DNA from 3 places in the Raoultella sp. genome. Region 3 is predicted to be linked to each of the others. Evidence: predicted binding sites of a transcription regulator. Region 3 holds the regulator's gene; each other region holds the start of a gene.
The links. Region 3 encodes CRP, which controls carbon source genes, mostly activating them, when cyclic AMP is high. Its sites were predicted from a motif close to ATGTGANNNNNNTCACAT; they were not measured.
Positions count from the first base shown of each region.

Region 1: ACZAHD_RS03400 (maltoporin) is a predicted target of CRP. The motif match lies at 2,263-2,280, and genes of this name have one in related genera.
Region 2: idnO (gluconate 5-dehydrogenase) is a predicted target of CRP. The motif match lies at 3,406-3,423, and genes of this name have one in related genera.

Region 1 covers NZ_JBCNNS010000012.1:34,174-42,151, reverse strand. The annotation lists gene ACZAHD_RS03420 (GNAT family N-acetyltransferase) at 1-509, shown strand, start outside; gene ykgO (type B 50S ribosomal protein L36) at 506-646, opposite strand; gene ACZAHD_RS03410 (type B 50S ribosomal protein L31) at 649-909, opposite strand; gene ACZAHD_RS03405 (LacI family DNA-binding transcriptional regulator) at 1,027-2,100, opposite strand; gene ACZAHD_RS03400 (maltoporin) at 2,371-3,642, shown strand; gene ACZAHD_RS03395 (glucose PTS transporter subunit EIIB) at 3,783-4,097, opposite strand; gene ACZAHD_RS03390 (beta-galactosidase) at 4,167-6,224, opposite strand; gene ACZAHD_RS03385 (glycoside hydrolase family 53 protein) at 6,256-7,458, opposite strand; gene ACZAHD_RS03380 (sugar ABC transporter permease) at 7,463-7,978, opposite strand, start outside.
Region 2 covers NZ_JBCNNS010000091.1:3,327-11,304, forward strand. The annotation lists gene idnR (DNA-binding transcriptional regulator IdnR) at 102-1,094, opposite strand; gene ACZAHD_RS15735 (MFS transporter) at 1,160-2,449, opposite strand; gene idnO (gluconate 5-dehydrogenase) at 2,554-3,318, opposite strand; gene ACZAHD_RS15745 (multidrug efflux MFS transporter) at 3,487-4,686, opposite strand; gene ddlA (D-alanine--D-alanine ligase) at 4,990-6,087, shown strand; gene ACZAHD_RS15755 (DUF2754 family protein) at 6,189-6,398, opposite strand; gene ACZAHD_RS15760 (DUF2755 family protein) at 6,651-6,953, shown strand; gene ACZAHD_RS15765 (DUF1615 domain-containing protein) at 6,950-7,978, opposite strand, start outside.
Region 3 covers NZ_JBCNNS010000048.1:7,889-15,866, reverse strand. The annotation lists gene ACZAHD_RS10820 (hydrolase) at 1-613, shown strand, start outside; gene ACZAHD_RS10815 (YheU family protein) at 610-828, shown strand; gene ACZAHD_RS10810 (phosphoribulokinase) at 864-1,730, shown strand; gene ACZAHD_RS10805 (OsmC family protein) at 1,795-2,199, opposite strand; gene crp (cAMP-activated global transcriptional regulator CRP) at 2,506-3,138, shown strand; gene ACZAHD_RS10795 (YccS/YhfK family putative transporter) at 3,191-5,269, shown strand; gene argD (bifunctional acetylornithine/succinyldiaminopimelate transaminase) at 5,259-6,479, opposite strand; gene pabA (aminodeoxychorismate synthase component 2) at 6,569-7,132, opposite strand; gene ACZAHD_RS10780 (putative adenosine monophosphate-protein transferase Fic) at 7,177-7,767, opposite strand; gene ACZAHD_RS10775 (YhfG family protein) at 7,757-7,924, opposite strand.

The DNA of each region.
Region 1 (7,978 bases), on a different contig from region 3:
ACAACTGCGTTGAGACATTCAGCGCCTGGATAGCCAGCGTGGAAAAGCTCGGCGATCCTCTCCATTTCGCCGTGGTGGATGAACGGACCCAGCAGCCCATCGGCTCCCTGGCACTGATGCGTATCGATGCCCCAAATGGCGTGATTGAAGTCGGGCACGTGCACTTCTCACCGCTGCTCAGCCGGACCGCAATGGCGACGGAAGCCCAATGGCTACTGATGCACTATGTTTTCGATACCCTCGGCTATCGCCGCTATGAGTGGAAATGTAATAGCCTGAACGAGCCTTCGCGCCGGGCGGCGCAACGGTTGGGATTTCACTTTGAGGGGCGCTTTCGTCAGGCGTTAGTGATAAAGGGCCACAACCGCGATACCGACTGGTTTTCGATAATCGACAGCGAGTGGCCGATGATTGATAAGGCGATGCAGCGATGGCTGGACAGTGGGAACTTTAGCCCCGATGGTCAGCAGCGTGCCACGCTGGAGAGCTTCCGCACGTCGACAGACTAGCGTCTCTTCTTGCGTCCCTGTACGGCTTTAAAGCGAGGATTGCTTTTGCAGATAACGTACAGCCGCCCTTTGCGTTTCACAATCTGACAGTCCGGGTGGCGCTGTTTCGCACTGCGCAACGAGTTAAGTACCTGCATCCTTAGTTCCTTTTAGCATCAATAAAGCCGCCGAAGCGCTGGCGGAAACGTGCAGTGCTGCCTTCGCTGTTGAGGGCTTTCTGCTTACCGGTGTAATACGGGTGCGATTTAGACGACACATCGAGGGTGACATAAGGATAGGTCTCCCCATCCAGCTCAATCACGCGCTCGGTCTTGATTGTCGATCCCACTTTAAAATATTCATTCACGCTGGTGTCATGGAACACGACAGTACGGTAATGCGGATGGATATTGTCTTTCATGATAATCTCGTCATATATGTTATAACATAACAATTAGGTTACGCCGCTCAAAGACAAAGATCAACCATGAAAAGCAAAGGGATGAAAAGTCGAGCGGCGCGAACCGCCCATGAGAGATTAAGAATTCAGTTGATGGGCAAGCGCACGCAGCTGTTCTGCAATCGCCTGCAGGTCTTTCCCCTGCTCCGTTCTTGGCCCGGTGGAATGACGCACGACCAGCCGTGCAGGCAGGATTGAAGAGGTACGCGAGATTTCGCCATCGCCGCTATCAAGAATACGACGTAAGGCCTCTTTCCCCTGCAAATCGAGATCCAGCGACACGGTCGTCAGCGCCGGGTAGAAGAACGAGCTTTCATAGGTATCATCGTAGCCAATTACCGATTTCTCACCGGGAATCGGGACCTGATGCTGATGAAACGCACTCAGTACCCCCAGCGCCATCTGATCATTCCCCACCAGCACTGCCGTAAATTTCGGCGTCTCACGCAACATCTGCAGCGCGCCCGCATAGCCGCTTTGCGCGTCCCAGTTACCACGAATCACCGTCACCGGCTGCAGACCATACCCTGCCAGCGTCTCTATCCAGCTCTTCAGGCGCAATGTTGCCGAGACGGAGCTTTCCGGCCCGGCCAGCAGCGCAATCTCCCGATGGCCCATCTCATACAGATATTTGACGCTCGCGCGGGTGCCATCAGCCGGATTAAACGAAACGTTGAACACGGAGCTGTAGGGATCGACATCGAGAAAGAGACAAACGATATCATCGTTATCAGCCGCGATTTTCTGGGCCTGTTCGGTCTCCAGCGGCACGTTGATAATGACCTTATCAACCAGCTGAGACTTCAGCTCATTGATGGATTCCTGAATACTTTGATTGACGCTCTCATCGATCATAGAGATTAACACCTGATAACCTTCCACGTTCGCATAGCGTTTTACCGCTGCGGCGACCTGAGAAGGTGCGTGCAACGACAGTGAAATCGTCACCAGACCAACGGTCCGACTTTGCTTGCCCACCAGCTGTTGGGCCAGGCGGTTAGGGACATATCGCAATAGCTCAATGGATTTCTCCACCTTACGACGCGTGGCCTCGGATACATTAGCAGATTTATTGAGTACCCTGGACACGGTCTGATAGGAGACGCCTGCATGACGCGCGACATCTTCTAAGGTTGCGCTTTTCGACTTCATGGTCCGGTTCCTTACTGTTGTTATCCCTGAATTGTAACAGGGGCTATTTAAAAAAACGCGCTCCGCAACGTTTTCCTGCTCGAATATGACAATAAAAGTATTACGCTCACAATACATCAAATTGTGAATTGACTCACTGACCGTAACAAATCACGCCACTTTATTTGCACTAAATCACACTATCGCGATCATTAAATTGCCTGGAGTTACGTTTAGGCATTTCATGACACCGTGAATGTGAACGTAATACAAAACAATAAGAGGATAGACATGAACACTACGCTGCGCACAGTATCTGTTGCGTTGGCCGCCGCGCTGATTTCACCATCCGTGCTTGCGGCTTCCGCCTCTGTTCCTGGAATCGATTTTCATGGTTATATGCGTGCCGGAGTTGGGGTCTCCGGAGATGGCAGTCTGGCCGAATGGCAAAAAAACAAAATTGGTCGTCTGGGTAACGAATCCGATACCTATGGCGAACTGGAGCTGGGTTCTGAGGTATACAAAAAGGACGACGTCAGCTTCTATCTCGATAGCATGGTCAGCATGGTCTCTGACGGTTCTAACGATAACGAAACCACCCTCAATGACGATGCGCAGTTTGGCCTGCGTCAGTTGAACCTGCAAATTAAAGGCCTGATCCCAGGCGATCCTAATGCGGTAATTTGGGGCGGCAAGCGCTACTACCAGCGCCACGATCTGCACATCATCGATACCAAATACTGGAACATCTCCGGTTCCGGTGCCGGGATCGAAAACTATACCTTTGGCCCAGGCGCCGTTTCACTTGCCTGGATCCGCGGTGACGCAAACGATGTTGATTACCGCGTCGATGGCGACAGCAACGTCAATATCAACTATGTCGATCTGCGCTATGCGGGCTGGAAACCATGGTCCGGCGCCTGGACCGAATTTGGTATCGACTACGCAATGCCTAACACCACCAAAAAACAGGATAGCTACGGCGGGCTGTACGATGCCGATAACGGTGTGATGCTAACCAGTGAAATCAGCCAGGATATGCTGGGCGGTTACAACAAGCTGGTTCTGCAGTATGCGAATAAAGGGCTGGCGCAGAACATGGTCTCCCAGGGCGGCGGTTGGTACGACATGTGGAACTACGTCAACGATGCCACCGGCTATCGCGTAATCAACACCGGTCTGATTCCGATCACCGACAAATTCTCAATTAACCATGTGCTAACCTGGGGCTCCGCCGACGACATCACCGACTACACCAACAAAACGCGCCTACTCTCTCTGGTCGCACGCGGACAGTATCAGTTCACCGAGTATGTCCGTTTGATTGGCGAAGTCGGCGGTTTCTACCAGAAAGACAGCTATAAGAACAATACCGACTACAAACAAGCCGGCGAGAAATACACCATTGCGCTGGGTCTGGCCGATGGCCCGGACTTTATGTCTCGCCCGGAATTACGTATTTTTGCCTCCTATCTCAATGATTCCGAGAATGGCAAACCGTTTGAAGATAAAACCGCCAGCAATACATGGAACTTCGGTGTCCAGGTCGAAGCCTGGTGGTAAGAGTCATCTTGTTATCTGAACATATTTTATCTCCAGCTGTAAGGTCGTAATTACCCTCCGGTAATGATTATTGCCATTATTTTCTTTGTCTTATTTTCGGGATAACTCAATATTGAGTTATCCCTTTTTATTTATTATCTTTATTTACGGCTGGTAAAGTGCTCGTCCAGGAGTTGACGCAGGGCGTCAGACTGCTTGCCAAAAATAGCGTGCACCTGTTGCCCAAGAATAATCACGCCCAGCGCCCCTTGCTGCTGTAACGCCTGAGAATCGACGATGGCCAGATTATTAACTGTGACCCGCAAACGCGTAATACAGGCATCGACATTAACCATATTTTCTTCCCCACCAAACGCCTGAATTAAATACTGTAGCTGTTGCTTTTCAATATCGCTTAACGGGACTGGTTGGCGAGGTTGAGCGAAATAATGCAGAAAGGATTTTAAACTGACCATCATGCACTCCTGATAATATCAAGGTAAAAAAAAGCCTGCTCGCAGGAGCAGGCTCGGATAACGCGGTGTTTACGCTTTACGACTGAGAATACGGCAGTCCCACGCCGTTAAGGTCAACGGCGCACTCATGACCGCGCCGGATAAACTGTCCTGATAGCCCTGCGGCAGGCTTACGCTGTGCTGCTGTGAGCTGTAGTTTTGCAAGAAAACATAGGTCGTTTCACCATCGGTGCGTGCCGTAGCGACCACGCCCGGCGGAAGCTCACTCTCGAACGCCCGTGGTAAAGCCAGTTCCCGGCTGATGACCGCGAAGAAATCGCGCTGGAAAGCCAGGTCGTTGCGTGAGGCGACATGCCAGGCTTTCCCCTTGCCGAAATGATTTACGGTAACCGCCGGGCGGCCAGCGTAGAAATCGTCACGATAGGTTGCCAGTGGCCGGGCGTTTTCGGCATGAATCAGCTCGCACAGATGGCGTACCTGATACGGCCCCTGTAACCCGCCTTCATTGCCTGCCAGACCCTGCACCAGATTCCGCTCGCCGTCATTCAGGCAATCAATCTCCTCCGCCCAAATGCCCAGCAGGTTACGTAGCGGTCCTGGGAATCCGCCAGAATGGCAAAGGTCGGACTCATTAACGATACCTGTCCAGTAGGTGGTCACCAGATGCCCCCCGCTGGCGACAAACGCTTCGGCGCGCGCGGCAAACCCGTCGCGAACCATATACAGCATCGGAGCGATGACCAGCTGGTAGGCACTCAGATCGCCATCGGCATCAATGATATCGACCGCAATGCCCTGTTCCCAGAATGGCCGGTAGTGTTCATTAACGGTATTTTCATACTCCATACCGAGATTACGCGGGCCCTGCGCATCATCCAGCGCCCAGCGGTTTTGCTGGTCAAAAATAATCGCCACTTTGGCATCGGTGCGACAACCAACCACGCCCGGCAGCCGACTGAGCATGTCTCCCAGCTGGCTTACTTCACGGCCGACGCGGGTATCCAGGTGACCAACATGATCAATGACCGCACCATGGAATTTCTCCACCGAACCACGGCTCTTACGCCACTGGAAGTACTGAACCGAATCTGCACCGTGGGCGACAGCCTGCAGCGAGGAGAGAATATGCATCCCCGGTTTTTTCAATTTACTGGTCGGCTGCCAGTTGGTGACACTTGGCGTTGACTCCATCAGCACGAACGGCTTGCCGCCCTTCAGGCTGCGCATCATGTCGTGGTACATCGCGGTATAGCAGGCCAGCGCGGTTTCATCTTTATCGCGATGCCACATCGGGTAGCTGTCCCAGGAGATAAAGTCCAGCTCCTGCGCCAGCTGCCAGTAGTCGTAATCGTAGAAATACTCCATGAAGTTGGTCGTCACCGGCAGATCGGCATTCGCCGCCTTCAGCGGGGCAATCTCATGGCGGCAAAAGTCCGTGACCTGCGCCGTATTAAAGCGGCGCCAGTCGAGGTTCAGCCCGTGAATGGACACTTCGCCCTGCGGCGCCGGCGATTCTATCTGTGACCAGTCGCTGTAGGTGTGACTCCAGAAGGTGCTCCACCAGGCGTGATTAAGATTTTCCAGCGTTTGATAGCGCGCTTTCAGCCAGTCGCGAAACCGCGCCTGACAGCGTTCACAATGGCAATCTCCGCCATATTCATTGGAAATATGCCAGCCGAGAACCGCCGGATGCTGCGCGTAGCGTTCCGCCAGCAGACTGTTGATTTTAAATACCTTCTCCCGGTAAACCGGTGACGTCATACAGTGGTTGTGCCGCCCGCCATGCAGCGCCGGTACCCGGTCGCGCCCCACTCGCAGCACCTGCGGATAGGCCAGTGACATCCAGGCCGGACGCGCGCCGCTTGGCGTAGCCAGAAATACGTGAATACCCGCGGCATACAGCTTATCCAGAATGCTATCCAGCCAGCCAAATTCAAATACGCCTTCCTGAGGTTCAAGTTTGGCCCAGCTGAAAATCCCTACCGACATGACGTTGCATTTAGCCTGCTGCATCATGGCAATATCTTGATCGATAATACCGGGATAATTATCCCACTGTTCCGGGTTATAGTCAGCGCCATGCAATAATACATTGACCTTCGGACTCAAAGGCGCAAATTTATTCATAATAAACATCCTGAAGTGTAAAACTTAACGATTAATTAAAGACTTTCGCTGAAGGTAATACTTTCCCCTGGCAATCAAACAACGCTTGATTTTCTCGGGCATTACCCTGTTTCCATTCATCGTGGATATATTTCATTCCCGCCGGCGTGGCCCAGGTATTTCCCGGCACGGCAATCCAGGTGGGTTCCCAATAAAAAATGCCTTTTCCGCGCTGGCCAGGAACATCAGCAACCGCCTGCATTAAATCGTGAATATAATTATATTGCCCCTGTACCGTGGCCGGATAACCGCCCGCTTTTTCTTCTTTGGCCTGGAAACTGTTTTCCGCGTTGTCACAATTTTCCAGGGTATAGGCATAGGCGGCCTCCACGACTATCACATCTTTGTTATAGCGTTTGCTGATATCATCCATATTCGCTTTCAGCGCGCTAATCGGGCCGTTCCAGTAGGTGTACATCGACAGGCCGATGATGTCGTACGGCACGTTGCGTTTGCTGATTTCATCACACCACCAGCGGAAAGTATCGTTCTTAGTGCCTTCAGCCAGATGAAGCATGATCTTCACCTGCTCACCATTCTTCAGATTCTCTTTCAGACCGTCGATTGCTGCATTCAGCAGGCCAGCCAGACGGTCAAATTCGCCGCCACCCTGCCCCCAGCTTTTGCCTTCCGGCCACAGCATGCCACCGTTAATCTCATTGCCAATCTGCACCATATCCGGCAGAACGCCTTCCTGCTTAAAGCGGGCGATGGTGTCACGGGTGTAGTCGTGAATGGTCGTTTTCAGCTGCGGGTAATCCATTTTTTCCCAGGCTTTCGGCTTGAATTGTTTACCCGGGTCGGTCCAGAAATCGCTGTAGTGGAAATCCAGCAGCAGCTTCATGCCCTGTGCTTTTGCCCGCTTCGCCAGCGCCAGCGTCGCCGCCAGATCGTTATCACCGCCGCCGTAGCCCTGACCCTGCGCATCTTTCGGGTCAACCCACAGGCGCAGGCGGACATAGTTCACGCCATCGGCTCGCAAAATGGCGATCGGATCCTGCAGTTGGTTGTTGTGGTTATAAAACTTTGCCCCATGCTTTTCCGCATCCAGCAGCGTGGAGATATCTGCGCCTTTAATAAAATCCGCAGGCATCGCGCGAAAGGCGCGCGTTTGCAGCGCCTCGGCAGCCAGAACAGAAGGGGAAAAACTGCATACCAGACAAACAGCAAGCAACGCGGGTGTTAATCTTTTCATGGGGTTATCCTTTTGTACTGCCAGAAGTCAGGCCGGAAACAAAGTATTTTTGTAATGCCAGGTAGAGAATCGCGACCGGTACGGCAATCAGCACCGCTCCTGCCGCGTAGGTGGTATAACTGGCGCCCATTTTTTGCGCGACCAGGTTATACAGGCCGATCGGGAGCGTGTATTTGTCCGGCGTACGCAGAATGGTGCTCGACAGGATAAAATCGCCCAGCGGACCGGTGAATGAAAACAGCGCCACGACCGCGAGAATTGGTTTCGACAGCGGCATGATTATCTCAAAGAAGATGCGGAAGCTGCTGGCACCGTCCATTCTTGCCGACTCATCCAGATCTTTTGGGATCGCGTCGAGATAGCCTTTCATCAGCCAGGTATTCATTGGGATCATGCCGCCAACGTAGATCAACGCCAGCGCCAGATGGCTGTTGATCAGCCCCAGTAGCTGCGAAAGCACGAAGATCGCAATCAGCGCAGAAAACTGCGGGATCATCTGCAGCAGCAGAAACAACATCAG
Region 2 (7,978 bases), on a different contig from region 3:
TCGCCGACCACCACCAGGAATAAACTCAAGGCGGGCATAATATGTTGCATAACTAAATTCAATAGATAATCATAAAAAGAATATTGCTATTGCGGTAATAATTATAACGTATCGCCATAATAGATCTGATAGGCCAAATCCACGCTATCTGGCGCATCTTTACCCACCAGACGGGCTATCAGGATTTCACTCGCCGTTTTACCGATGTCATAACGAGGAGTAATGACGCTGGCGATTTTTTGCAGCCGCGCGCGGCCAATCTCCAGCCCGTGGAAGCCGGCAATCGCTATCTCCTGCGGCACCACAATCCCCTGCGCCTGACACTCCAGCAGCACGCCGACCGCCAGATCGTCATTGGTACAAAAAATCGCGTCAATATCCGGATGCGACTGCTGCATTTGCAGGAACATCTGGCGGCCCAGTGCCACCGAGGAGATGGTGCGCGGCGTGAGGTGATACGCCTTCAGGCCACAGGCCGCTACCGCTTGCTCTGTCCCGCGGAAACGGCTCAGATCGCGGGGATCGTCCATTGAACCAAAAAAGGCGATTTTTCGTTTGCCGCTTTCGAGAAACGCATGGGCCATATCCCAACCGGCTTTCTCGTTATCAAAACCCACCTGGATATCGAGCGGCTGCCCGCCGATATCCATCAGCTCCGCCACCGGGATCCCGCTGGCGCGGACATACTGGATCATGCGGTCGGTGTGCTGCTTACCGGTCAGAATCAGCCCGTCGATGTTGTAGGAGAGCAAATTGAGCACTTCGCGCTCTTCACGTTGCGGATCGTAGCCGTAGTTGGCGATCAGGGTCTGATACTGGTGCGCGGAAGTGACGGATTCAATGCCGGCGAGCACATCGGCGAAAATCTGGTTACGGAAGGAGGGAATCAGCACGCCGATGGTTTTGCTGCGGGCATTGAGCAGGATTTCCGGCGCCCGGTTAGGAATATAGTTGTTCTCTTCCATGACCTTAGCGATCAATTCACGGCTGCGCTGCGATACCTGACTCGGGTCTCGTAAATAACGGCTGACCGTCATTTTATTAAGACCGGCCAGGTTCGCGATATCCTGTAATGTCATCCGGTTGTTTTTCATCGGGTTCTCTGCGACAAACGACTCATATGCTCGCAGAGAACCTTACCACAGCCGCTTCTATTCTGTTAACCCGCAAGCTTTTTTGTCGTCGTCAGCGCGGCAGTGCTGGCGTCGTTGGCCCGCACGTTGTACATCAGCACCACCGATGCCAGCAGCGCGATGGCCATAAAGGTGTACGACGCGCCAGGCCCGCCCATGATGCCATTGAGATACCCCACCAGCCAGGCGCCAAGGAAAGCGCCGAGCGCGCCAAAGCTATTAATTAACCCCATCGACACCCCCGATACGTTGCGCGGTAGCAGCTCCGGGATCAGCGCGAAGAAGGGCCCATAGGGCGCATACATACAGGCGGCGGCAATAACCAGCAGCCCGTAGGAGAACCAGAAAGACTGATTGCCTATCATCCAGGAACCGAAGAACGCCACGGCGGCAATCAGCAACAGCGGCCAGATGAACAGTTTACGATTCTGGAATTTATCCGACAGCCAGGAGACCGTCAGCATCAGACAAATCGCCGCCAGATACGGCACCGCCGCCAGCCAGCCTACCGCCACGATATCCATCTGCGCGGCATTTTTCAGAATCGACGGCATCCACATCATGAAGCCATAAACCCCGATACTCCACAGCGCATGGACGGCGCAAAGCATAATCACATTTCGTGAACGCAGCGCCTCGCCATAGTTACGCACCGGTTTGATATGGCTCTGTTCGCTATCCATCGCCTGTTGTAGAACCTGTTTCTCTTGCGCAGTCAGCCAGGAGACTTCCGACGGTTTATCGCGCACCAGAATCCACCAGCAGATAGCCCATAGCACCGCCGGAATGCCTTCGATAATAAACATTTCCCGCCAGCCCCAGGACTGAATCAGGTAGCCGGAGACAATCGACATCCACAATACCGTCACCGGGTTGCCAAGAATCAGGAAGGTATTAGCGCGTGAACGCTCGGTTTTGGTAAACCAGTTGCTGATATAAATCAGCATCGCCGGCATCACCGCCGCCTCAACTACCCCGAGAGTAAAGCGAATAACCATTAACATCGGAATATTGCTGACAAAACCGGTAGCCGCTGCGCAAAAACCCCATAATACCAGGCTGAAGAAAATCATTTTTCGCACGCTGCGTTTTACGGCGTATATCGCACCGGGAACCTGGAAAAAGAAATAACCCAGGAAGAATAGAGCGCCAATAAGCGATGCCGTTCCTTTGGTGATGCCTAAATCATTTTCTATACCGGCAGCAGCGGCAAAACCATAATTCGCACGATCGAGATACGCCAGACTATAGGTAATAAAAATCACAGGCATTAAATACCACCAGCGACGCGCTGGTAATTTCGCGAGCATTTGCATATGCCATCCTCAGATAAAATTCATAATCAAGCGGGAGTCATTATTTTATATATTCGTCAGCGTCTGGCGGCCCGGCTGCGACCGCTAAAAAGGTGACGTACGGCTCAAACGGCGGCGAGCATCCCGCCATCAACAAACAATACATGTCCATTGACAAAATTGGCCGCCGGGGAGGCCAGATAGACCGCGGCGCCAATTAATTCTTCTGGTTTTCCCCAGCGCGCAGCCGGGGTTCTTTGATAGAGCCAGGCAGAAAATTCCTGATCATTAACTAATGCTGCGGTCATTTCAGTCGCAAAATAACCTGGCGCAATACCATTCACCTGAATATTATATTCTGCCAGTTCCACACACATGCCACGGGTTAGCATTTTGACCGCCCCTTTCGTCGCGGCATACGGTGTAATGGTTTTACGACCTAATTCACTCTGCATTGAACAAATATTAATTATTTTCCCCGAGCGACGCGTCATCATATATTTGGCCACCTGCTGTGAAACAAGGAAAACGCCTTTCTGGTTAACCTCAATAACCTGGTCCCACTCTTCCTCAGGAAATTCGGTGAAGGGGTAACGACGCTGGATCCCGGCGTTGTTCATCAGAATATCAATCGCCCCGATCTGCGCCTCAATTCGCGCAATGGCCTGTGCAACCTCGACGCTGCGGGTGACATCAAAGGCTACGCCCGTCGCGTGATAGCCCTGCGCGCGCAGCGCCTGGGCCGCGCTGTCTGCTTTCTGCTGTGTGCGGTCATTGATAATCACCTCGGCCCCATACTCCGCCAGGCCTTCCGCCAGCAGATAGCCAATCCCCCTGGCGGATCCGGTGATCAGCGCGCGCTTGCCGGATAAATCGAATAAATTTTTCATAAAAAATCTTTTCCATGTACTGTTATGCGTAACTGTATACGCGTAACAGTTGTATTTTAAAGAGGGAAAAGAAGAGAAATGATTAATTTGTGATCAGGACGACATTTGTAGGAAGCGGAGATCTGAGGGCGGCATTCACGCTCGGGCGTCAATGCCGGGGGAAAGAGGCTAGGCGGTGGTACGGCGACTGCGTTGCAGCATCACGGCCAGTTGCCAAAGGTTAATCAGCACGATAACCGCGGTGGCAATAAAGACCCAGCGAAAACCGGCCATTGCCGATACCGAAGCGCCAATCAGCGGCCCGACCACATTGCCCAGGTACATAAACGACTGGTTATAACCGAAAATACGTCCGGTCACCTTATCACTGCTGTATTTGAGCAGCAGAGTCTGCACCGCTGGCAGCATTGCGCCGTCGGCAAAGCCCAGCAGGAAACGCAAAATGCCCAGCTGCAGCGGGGTGGTGACGAACGACATGGCGAAAAACATCACCACCGCGCAGCACAAGGTGGCCAGCAAGATGCGCGAGGTGCCGATGCGATCGCCAAGTTTGCCTAAACGCGGCGCGGAGATCAGCGCGGAAACCCCAGGCACGGCGGCAATCATCCCGGCGAGAAAGGCGATATTGCTGCTGTCCGGCGCCATTGATTTGATAAACAACGCCAGTATGGGACCGATAGAGCCATTGCACAGCTGAATGACCAGGGTTGTGAAAAACAGGCTAATCACCAGCCCCGGATAAGGCAGCGACGCCAGCACTTCCCTGCCGCTTAAGCGATCGGCCTTGCTGGTCTGCGGCCGGACGCTCTCTTTAATCAGAAATAGCGTGACGAGAAAACTGACCGTCAGCAGAATCGCGGTGATAAAAAAGACCGCCCGCAGCCCAACATGATCGGCCAGGAAGCCGCCCAGCAGCGGTCCGCCGATAACGCCGCTGATTTGCGCCGTCGAAAGCGTACTGAGCGCCCAGCCGCTGCGTTCCCGTGGCACCTGAGAAGCCACCAGCGCCATCGCGTTCGGAATATAGCCTGAGGTCAACCCCATCACCGCACGCAGGATAAACAGTTGCCAGACGTTGGTGGCGAAGGCCTGAAGCAGAATGGCAATCGCCATACCCAGGGAGGCGCGCAGCAGCATCAGCTTACGCCCTTTGCGATCGGCCAGACTGCCCCACATCGGTGAGACAATAGCCGACACAAGGAAGGTGACGCTGAACGTCAGCCCCGACCACATCGATAACGCCTCATGAGACGTCACGCCGAGCTGGGAAACATAAAGCGGCAAAAAAGGCAGAATTTGACTGATCGCCAGGCCGGTGAAAAAGCAACCAAACCAGACGGAGATGAGATTGACCTTCCAGGATTCCATAACTACACGTATTCATTAATTTTTTGTGAATTATTACCTAGCTTAGCAATTTCCACTCATCGCCGTATTACCAGAGATGCGCTGACCCGGAGTTTAGTGTTTTATCGCTCGATAATTTTTTTTGTCGAACATTATCAGGATTAACTACCGCACCCTCAGCGTGTTCTGCTGACCTGCAGGACGCCGGGAGCGGCAATCGAACAGCTTTTAGCCTGCCGCTTTCCAGGAGCAACATTCTGGCAGCCATGCGCACATTGCGCATGCTATGTTATGTGCTTTGTTGTTATCAGGATGGAAGTTGAAATGGCTAAGATGAGGGTTGGGATCGTTTTTGGCGGTAAGTCGGCAGAACATGAAGTGTCGCTGCAATCGGCGAAAAATATCGTTGAAGCAATTGATAAAACACGCTTTGATGTCGTTCTGCTCGGCATTGATAAACAGGGACTCTGGCATATCAACGATGCCGGTAACTATCTGTTAAACGCGCAGGATCCTGCCCGTATCGCCCTGCGTCCTTCCGACATCACCCTGGCGCAAATCCCTGGCCGTAACGCACAACAGTTGATCAACGCTGACAGCGGCCAACCGCTGGCCGCCATCGACGTGATTTTCCCGATTGTCCACGGCACCCTCGGGGAAGACGGCTCGCTGCAGGGTATGCTGCGTATGGCTAACCTGCCCTTCGTCGGTTCCGACGTCCTCGGATCCGCCGCCTGCATGGACAAAGACGTCACCAAGCGCCTGCTGCGTGATGCCGGACTGGCGATTGCCCCGTTCATTACCCTGACCCGCGCCAATCGCCAACAGTTCAGCTTTACGCAGGTGAAAGACAAACTCGGCCTGCCGCTGTTTGTCAAACCGGCCAACCAGGGTTCTTCGGTAGGCGTCAGCAAGGTCAACACCGAAGAGCAGTACCAGCAGGCGATCGCATTAGCCTTTGAATTCGACCATAAAGTGGTGGTGGAAAAAGGGATTAAAGGACGGGAAATTGAGTGTGCGGTGCTGGGGAACGATCATCCTCAGGCCAGTACCTGCGGCGAAATCGTCCTTAACAGCGAGTTCTACGCCTACGATACCAAGTATATCGACGATCAGGGGGCGAAAGTGGTGGTTCCTGCGGCCATTGCCAGCGATATCAACGATAAAATCCGCGATATTGCTATTCGAGCCTACCAGACGCTGGGCTGCAGCGGCATGGCGCGCGTTGACGTTTTCCTGACGGAAGAGAACGAAGTCATCATCAACGAAATCAATACGCTGCCAGGTTTTACCAACATCAGTATGTATCCGAAGCTGTGGCAGGCCAGCGGCCTGGACTACACCAGCCTGATCAGCCGCCTGATTGAACTGGCGCTGGAGCGCCACGCGGCAGACCGCGCGCTGAAGACATCGATGAACTGACTGTCTTTTCCCGGGTGACGGCGCGTAGCGCCTTACCCGGGCTATCTGAGGTGCAGTGTCTCACTCCCGGCACACCTTCCCACTACGGAGAATGCGCCAGCCTATGCTTCCTCAACCTCGGCCTGGCGGCGGCGGATGATCTTCCCTGCAATCCAGAAACTAATCACCCAGGTCACCAGCCCGACGGCATAGGATTGCCAGCCTTGCGTTTCAAAGCCCAACAGCCCCACCACGCCGTTCAGAATAAAAATTAATCCCAGCGCAAACGCGTAGTAATGCCAGTCACGGCGGATTTTTTCAGTGAGTTTCATAACCCCTCCGACAACAAAAAAGGCATCTTCGCACAGCCGGAATCCGCGGTCTGTAGCCCCGGGGAGAATTATCGCACATTGGGATATCGCTCTAAGTTCCGCAAAATTATCCGCCCCCGATCCAGGGTAGAAAACAGGAATATTCCTGGTCGTAAATTACCAGCAATCTGATACTGAGAACCCCTTCCCGCTGCCAGAATCATCGCTATGCCGTGATGCAAACCAGCAGGTCAGTTAAGTTCGGAGGGTAAGATGGCTGAGTTCCCTTTTTCAAAATCACTTATTGCCGTAAAAAAAAGAAGTGCCATCACCCGCAGCAATATTGCCTATGCCCTGTTTGTGCTGTTCTGTTTCTGGACCGGCGCACAGATGTTAAGTATGCTGGTACATGCGCCCGGCGTTTTCGAGCACCTGATGCAAATTCAGGGTAACGGCTCGCCCAGGATTAAGATTGGGCTTGCAGTGGGAACCCTGTTTGGTCTGATCCCCTTCCTGTTCTGCGGTCTGTTAATCGGGGTTCTGGGGCTTATCCTACGTTGGAGCGATAACCGCTAGCGACGCACCATACAGCTGGCCCGCCTTTCATCAACGCGTTTCGCAAACCAGGCCGTAGTCAGATTGCGCGTAATTTTAGGGCTCTCAAGCTGAATCCCGGGCAGAATCTCTCGCGGCAGCGCTTTGCCGGCTTTCTTATCCGCCAGACGGAAAACCTTCTGGTACAGTTCGGTTTTCTCAAACCCCAGGCTATCACCTTTTTTCAACTGCCGGTGGATGTCATCATCGCTCATCGCCAGTTGCCCGGCTAAACGGCGTACCGCCAGCTCCGTCGTCCCTGCATCATCACTGTCATAACGAATTAAATCACCGTCCAGCGCCAGCTTCACGCCGTTCGCTTTACTGACTGCATTCTGAAACGCAGCATTGCGACTGGCGTACCAGCCAGCGTTAAAGTCAGCAAAGCGGTACAGCGGCGCGCTGTAGTTCGCCGGATAGTTGAGCAGGTGCCAGGTGCCAAACCACAGGCCGCCGCGCAGGCTGAACACTTCCTGACGCACGGTGCCGTTGATTTTCCACGGATAGCCATCAGTATGCTGTTCGGCAAAGGCAATGCTCACCTGCATTGGACCACCGGTATGCACCGGGTTCAGTGAACCAAACAATTTCTGCCCCATCGGCACCATGCCGATAAAATCGTCAAACACGGCGCTAAGCTGCTTTTCCGTTTTCACGTTATCCAGCCGCTCGCTGTAACTTTTGCCGCCGGGTGACGGAATTTTCAGCGCCGTGTGCACGAGGAAAACCGGGATGTGCATCTTCCCGGCCCGGCGGTCTATCTCTTGCCAGGCAATTTTACTCAGCCCCGGCACCACCGGATCGGATTGATAGTTGGACTCCTGCTGCGCGACGGCCAGCACCGAACAGACGTTCTCTTCCGTCGGCGCCAGCTTTTGGCTTGCGAAGGTTTTGGCAATCGCCTGCGCCCATTCTTCTCTGTCCTTCACGCTAGCGGGCATCTTTTGCCGCACGACGGCGGCAACGTCAATGGGCTTTTCGCCCTCTTTCAGCACCGGCGCCGTGCT
Region 3 (7,978 bases):
CTGGCTACAACGCGAATGGGGTGCGGCGCCAACCGCCGCCGTCGGCTATTCGCTGGGCGGGAATATGCTGGGCTGCCTGCTGGCCAAAGAAGGCGATAATGTCCCGCTGGATGCTGCGGTTATCGTCTCGGCCCCGTTCATGCTCGAAGCCTGCAGCTATCATATGGACAAGGGCTTTTCCCGGGTCTATCAACGATATCTGCTCAATCTGTTAAAGGCCAACGCTGCGCGTAAGCTGAAAGCCTATCCCGGTTCGCTCCCGGTCGATCTGCGCCAGCTCAAAGGCATGCGCCGCATCCGCGAATTTGACGATATGATCACTGCCAGGATTCACGGGTTTGCGGATGCACTCGACTACTATCGCCAGTGCAGCGCCATGCCGCGACTCAGCGACATTACTAAACCGACGCTGATCATTCATGCGAAGGACGATCCTTTTATGGACCACCACTCCATTCCGCCGCAAGAACAGCTCCCGGCAAACGTCGAGTATCAGTTGACAGAAAATGGCGGACACGTCGGGTTCGTCGGCGGTACGCTGCGCAAGCCAGAAATGTGGCTGGAAAGGCGTATTCCGGACTGGTTAACCCGTTGGTTAGGAGCACAAAAATGATGATTCCCTGGCACGATTTGGATCCCGAAACGCTGGATAACCTAATCGAAAGCTTTGTGTTGCGTGAAGGCACCGATTATGGTGAACATGAACGCTCGCTGGCGGATAAAGTCGCCGACGTCAAACAACAATTGAAAAGCGGAGAAGCCGTACTGGTGTGGTCAGAACTGCACGAGACGGTCAACATCATGCCCCGCAAGCAGTTTCACGGCTAAGGCGGCGCCACACATCGTTTACTCTGGGAGTTGTTATGTCTGCCAAACATCCGGTGATTGCCGTCACGGGCTCCAGCGGCGCGGGAACCACGACCACCAGCCTCGCCTTTCGTAAAATTTTCGCTCAGCTAAACCTGCGTGCTGCTGAGGTGGAAGGCGACAGCTTCCATCGATATACCCGCCCGGAAATGGACATGGCGATCCGCAAAGCGCGCGATCAGGGAAAACACATCAGCTACTTCGGCCCGGAAGCCAACGACTTCGGACTGCTGGAAAACACCTTCCTTGAGTATGGGCGTAACGGTAGCGGCCAGTCGCGCAAATATCTGCATACCTATGATGAAGCGGTGCCGTGGAATCAGGTGCCGGGCACCTTCACGCCGTGGCAACCGCTACCGGAGCCGACCGATGTCCTGTTTTATGAAGGGCTGCACGGCGGGGTTGTCACGCCGCAATATAACGTCGCGCAGAATGTCGACCTGCTGGTCGGCGTGGTGCCTATCGTCAACCTGGAATGGATTCAGAAGCTCATCCGCGATACCAGCGAACGAGGCCACTCTCGTGAAGCGGTGATGGATTCCGTTGTCCGTTCAATGGAAGACTATATCAATTTCATCACGCCGCAGTTTTCGCGTACCCATATCAACTTCCAGCGCGTCCCCACTGTCGACACCTCCAACCCGTTTGCCGCAAAGGGCATCCCGTCATTGGATGAAAGCTTTGTGGTGATCCACTTCCGCAACCTGCGGGATATCGATTTTCCCTGGCTGCTGGCGATGCTGCAGGGCTCGTTTATCTCGCATATCAATACGCTGGTGGTGCCGGGCGGGAAAATGGGGCTGGCGATGGAGCTCATCATGACGCCGCTGGTGGAGCGCTTGATGGAAGGTAAAGCGATTTAAATGACCGGGTGGCGCGACGAGCGGTGTCAACCCGGTAAGCAGCGTGCCACCGGGTATCTGGGCATTACGCCTCCACTACCTCAAATGAGTGGGTGATATTCACCGCTTTTTGCAGCATCAGTGCCACCGAGCAGTATTTCTCCGCCGACAGATCCACCGCGCGGGAAACGGCAGCCTCTTTCAGCTCCTTGCCAGTCACGATAAAATGCATATTGATATGGGTAAACAGGCGCGGCGCCTCTTCCCGACGTTCAGACGTCAGCTTGACTTCACAGTTAGTCACGTCGTGGCGACCTTTCTGCAAAATAGACACGACATCGATCGCGCTGCATCCGCCCGCCGCCATCAGCACCATCTCCATTGGGCTTGGCGCTTTATCTCCGGAGTTGCCGTCCATCAGAATCTGGTGACCTGATGCGGACTCTCCGATGAAGGTTAACCCTTCAACCCATTTCACACGAGCTTGCATAAAATTTAACTCCAAGGTTGCAATTTTCCTGACAGATTACGCGTACATAACAATTCTCGCAACGGAAGGCGACCTGCATCATGCTGAAGCGAGACACCAGGAGACATGCGGCAAAAGCTATGCTAAAACAGTCAGGATGCTACAGTATTACATTGATGTACTGCATGTATGCAGAGGAGTTCACATTACAGGCTGAAGAAAAATCACCAGCCCGTTTCCCAGGCATAGGGAAACAATACGATTGCATGCCCGGATGCCGTGTAGTGTCGGCACCCGGAGATAGCTTATAACAGAGGATAACCGCGCATGGTGCTTGGCAAACCGCAAACAGACCCTACCCTCGAATGGTTCTTGTCTCATTGCCACATTCATAAGTACCCATCTAAAAGCACGCTGATCCACCAGGGTGAAAAAGCAGAAACGTTGTACTACATCGTCAAAGGCTCTGTGGCTGTGCTCATCAAGGATGAAGAAGGTAAAGAGATGATCCTCTCTTACCTCAACCAGGGCGATTTCATCGGTGAATTAGGCTTGTTTGAAGAAGGCCAGGAGCGTAGCGCCTGGGTACGTGCGAAAACCGCATGTGAAGTGGCCGAAATCTCCTACAAAAAATTCCGTCAGCTCATTCAGGTTAACCCGGATATCCTGATGCGCTTGTCATCGCAGATGGCTCGCCGTCTGCAGGTGACCTCAGAAAAAGTGGGTAACCTTGCCTTCCTCGACGTCACCGGGCGCATCGCTCAGACGTTGTTGAACCTGGCAAAACAGCCGGATGCGATGACCCATCCTGATGGTATGCAAATTAAAATTACCCGCCAGGAAATCGGTCAGATCGTGGGTTGTTCCCGCGAAACCGTTGGCCGTATCCTGAAGATGCTGGAAGATCAGAACCTGATCTCCGCACACGGCAAAACTATCGTCGTATACGGTACGCGTTAAGTCGATGAAACGGCGTGTTGCGCCCGCAATACGCCGTTTTTGTTTCCCCTCTATGTGGCGCAGGCTGATTTACCACCCGGAAGTCAACTATGCACTGCGGCAAACGCTGGTGTTGTGTTTGCCTGTCGCAATCGGCTTCCTCCTCGGTCACTTACAGCAAGGTCTGCTGTTCTCGCTAGTGCCCGCCTGCTGTAACGTCGCCGGTCTGGATACACCGCATAAACGCTTTTTTAAACGTCTGATTATTGGCGGTTCGCTGTTTGCCGGCTGTAGCCTGGTCGTCCAGCTTCTTCTTCAGCAGGATATCCCGCTGCCCTTGATCCTCAGCGGCCTGGCGCTGCTGCTCGGCGTAACGGCGGAGATCAGCTCTCTGCATGCCAGGCTTCTGCCCGCTTCGTTAATTGCCGCTATCTTTACCCTGAGCCTTGCCGGAAACATGCCCGTCTGGGAACCCCTGCTGATCTACGCCCTCGGGACGCTGTGGTACGGCCTGTTTAACTGGTTCTGGTTTTGGCTATGGCGCGAGCAGCCGTTGCGTGAATCGCTGAGCCTGCTCTATCGGGAGCTGGCTAACTATTGCGAAGCCAAATACAGCCTGTTGACCCAGCATATCGATCCCAGCACTTCTCTGCCGCCGTTGCTCACGCGCCAGCAGAAGGTGGTGGACCTGATCACCCAATGCTACCAGCAGATGCATATGCTGGCGGCGAACCAGCGCAATGACCACAAGCGCCTGCTGCGAGCGTTTCAGATGGCGCTGGATTTACAGGAACATATCTCCGTCAGCCTGCACCAACCCGAAGAAGTGCAAAAACTGGTTGAGCGCAGCCATGCCGAGGCGGTGATCCGCTGGAACGCACAAACCGTTGCCGCCCGCCTGAGGGTACTGGCTGATGACATTCTCTACCACCGCTATCCGCAACGCTTCCACATGGATAAGCAAATCGGCGCGCTAGAGAAAATTGCCTGGCAGCATCCCGACAACCCGGTAGGGCAGTTCTGCGCCTGGCACTTCAGCCGAATAGCCCGGGTACTGCGCACCCAGCGCCCGCTGTATGCTCGCGATCTGATGGCGGATAAAGAGCGCCGTCTGCCGTTGCTGCCCGCGCTAAAGAACTATCTCTCGTGGAAATCGCCGGCGTTACGTAACGCCGCACGTATCTGCGTGATGTTAACGGCCGCGAGCCTGATGGGAAGCACCCTGAACCTACCCAAGCCTTACTGGATCCTGATGACGGTGCTTTTTGTGACCCAAAACGGCTACGGCGCGACACGGGTACGTATTGTCCATCGGGCGGCAGGGACTCTTGCCGGTCTGGCCATCGCCGGCCTGGCATTGCACTTTCACGTCCCGGAGGGTTATACACTCTCGGCGATGCTGGTCGTCACGCTGCTGAGTTACCTGATTATTCGCAAACATTACGGCTGGGCGATGGTTGGCTTTACCGTGACGGCGGTGTATACCCTGCAGCTTCTGACGCTAAATGGCGAGCAGTATATTGTCGCCAGACTTATCGATACGCTTATTGGCTGCCTTATTGCGTTTGGCGGTATGGTCTGGCTATGGCCGCAATGGCAAAGCGGGCTACTGCGCAAGAATGCTCACGACGCGCTGGAAGCCGATCAGGAGGCGATCAGGCTGATTCTCAGCGACGATCATCAAGCCCCGGCGCTGGCCTATCGCCGGATGCGTGTCAACCAGGCACATAACTCACTGTATAACTCGCTGAATCAGGCCATGCAGGAACCCGGGTTTAACACACATTATCTTGATGATATGAAGCTATGGGTCACCCACAGCCAGTTTATTGTTGAGCATATCAACGCGATGACCACGCTGGCCCGCGAGCATACGATGCTAACGCCGGAACTGGCCCGACGCTATCTGGAATCTTGTGAGGTTGCGCTCCAGCGTTGCCAGCAGCGGCTGGATACCGACGGTCCCGGCAGCGCTGGCGATGTGAATATTATGGAGTCGCAGGATGTGGAGGTGAGCCGTGGCCCGTTAAGTACGATGGAGCAACATCTGCAGCGGATCCTTGATCATCTGAACACCATGCACACCATCTCCTCGGTGGCATGGCGTCAGCGCCCGCATCACGGCATCTGGTTACGCGCAATTAAGCGCTAAGCACCTGCTGTACCGCCTGCGCAAAGCGAGCCATGCCTTCGGCAATATCCTTCTCTTCAATAACCAGCGAAGGTACAAAGCGCATTACATCCGGCCCGGCATTAAGCACCATCACCCCCGCATCTGCCGCGGAATAAAGAAAATCGCGAGCCCGGCCTTTATGCTGCGGCTTCAGCTCCGCGCCAATCAACAGCCCCATACCGCGGATATCGCTGAACAGGTCAAACTGCGCGTCAATTTGCTGGAGATGCTGTACAAACAGCGCGCGCTTCGCATTCACTCCCTCCAGCACCTCCGGGGTATTGATCAGATCAAATGCTGCCCCGGCAACGGCGCAGGCCAGAGGGTTACCGCCGTAGGTCGAACCGTGGGAACCGGCGTGGAATGCGCTGGCAATATCGTTGGTGGTCAGTACAGCGCTGATCGGGAAGCCACCGCCCAGCGCTTTGGCACTGGTAAGAATATCCGGCGTCACGCCGTAGTGCATGTATGCAAACAGAGAACCGGTCCGCCCCATTCCACACTGAACTTCATCAAAGACCAGCAGCGCCTGATGCTCATCGCACAGTTCGCGTAGTCCTTTCAGAAACTCCGGCGTCGCCGCCATCACTCCGCCTTCTCCCTGAATCGGCTCTACGACCACCGCACAAGTATGATCGTCCATTACCGCTTTAACCGCATGCAGATCGTTAAACGGCACGTGGATAATGTCTGCCGGTTTCGGGCCGAAACCGTCAGAATATTTTGGCTGCCCGCCCACCGATACCGTGAACAGCGAACGGCCGTGGAAGGCATTGTGGAAGGCGATGATTTTGGTCTTATACGGGCTGTGACGGGTAATTGTATAGTGGCGCGCCAGCTTGAACGCCGTTTCATTCGCTTCGGTGCCCGAGTTCATGAACACCACACGCTCGGCGAAGGTGGCGTCCACCAGCTTGCGACCCAGATGCAGCGCAGGCTCGTTGGTAAAGACGTTGCTGGTATGCCACAAGGTTTCGCCCTGCTCATGCAGCGCCGCGACCAGAGACGGATGACAATGACCTAACGCCGTCACCGCAATCCCGCCCGCGAAATCAACGTACTCTTTGCCCTGCTGATCCCATACGCGGCTACCTTTACCTTTAACCGGGATGAATTCTGCAGGTGCATAAATCGGCAGAATAACTTCATCGAATGTGGCGCGGGTAATTACCGCTTGCTCAGTTGCCATGTCATGCCATCCTTCTTCGTTATGCGATCGTTATTTTGATAATCTACTCACAAAATATGCATAAAAAATCACTCAATGGCAACAACAAATCACCGATTGAGAAAGTTTGCCAGCAGCTGATGTCCCTGCTCGCTAAGAATACTCTCCGGGTGGAACTGTACCCCTTCGAGATCCCATTCCCGATGACGAATCGCCATAATCTCACCACTTTCGCTGCGGGCCGTTACCTCAAAGCATTCGGGAAGGGTCGCAGGATCAATCAGCAGAGAGTGGTAGCGAGTGACGGTCAGCGGATTATTCAGCCCCTGAAAGACCCCCTGCCCGTTATGATAGATGGGTGAAGTCTTGCCGTGCATCACTTTCGCCGCACGGACGATAGTGGCGCCAAAGACCTGGGCGATAGCCTGATGGCCAAGGCAAACGCCTAGCAGAGGAATTTGACCGGCATAATGTGCAATCACCGCCAGCGAAATACCTGACTCATTCGGCGTACAAGGTCCGGGAGAGATCACGATTTTCTCCGGCATCAACGCAGCTATCTCCTCAAGCGTAAGCTCATCATTACGCCTGACCAGCACTTCCGCCCCCAGTTCACAGAAGTACTGGTACAAGTTCCAGGTGAAAGAATCATAGTTGTCGATAAGCAGGATCATAGCGGCTCCGGAAAGAATAAAACCGGGCTATTCTACTCAGATTCTCACGCTTCGCTTACCACTTTGCGAAAGATCCGCTCAAGGGGTTCGGGATCGCCCATCGCCCCCAACTGGTTAGCCTGGCTCCAGGTATCGGGATTGATATCCCGCCAGTCGAGGACAAATCCGGCGTGAAGAGCCAACTGTTCAAAGAAAATCCGCTGAACCAGGCCGCTACCGACGCGAAACGGGTGCAGAACGTTAATTTCCCCATAGTACCAGCTCAGACGCGTGATAAACGTCGCGCGACTGATTCCGCTGAGATAGCCCTCTTCCTCCAGCGCCCGCATCAGCGCATTGCCCTCTTTCTCAATCCACGCAAAGTGACAGAAAGGAGTATCCCCCTGATAGATATCGACTTCTCTGAATTGCCCCGCCCAGTCGAAGATATCCTGATAGAGTTGATGATGAATAAAACAGAGGTAAGGCAGCCCACGGCCACGCGGTCCCAGCGGCAGCGTCGCCGCACGCAAGGAGGTGATTTCCCAGGCCGTTTGCTCCAGCCGCTGCGCCTGACGAATGCCGAGGCGGTTACGCATCACATCGAGCGCAGGGTAGAGGTAAGGGTCGCGATCGTCGCCATATTTACTGCTCATGGCGCCTCCTGATCTCGGCAAGACGCGCCAGCGCTTGTTCGGCAGTCAGCGTGACCAACGGGATCTCAGCCCCCTCCAGGCGACGGCTGGCCTGAAAGTTCACATTGCGTGTCTGTTCCCAGAGTTGAGATTTTTGCTTATCGGTGAGTGAACGCATGGTCGCCTCCCTTATCGTCCCCTGTTTGCCACAAGTATAAGCAGCAATTTCGGG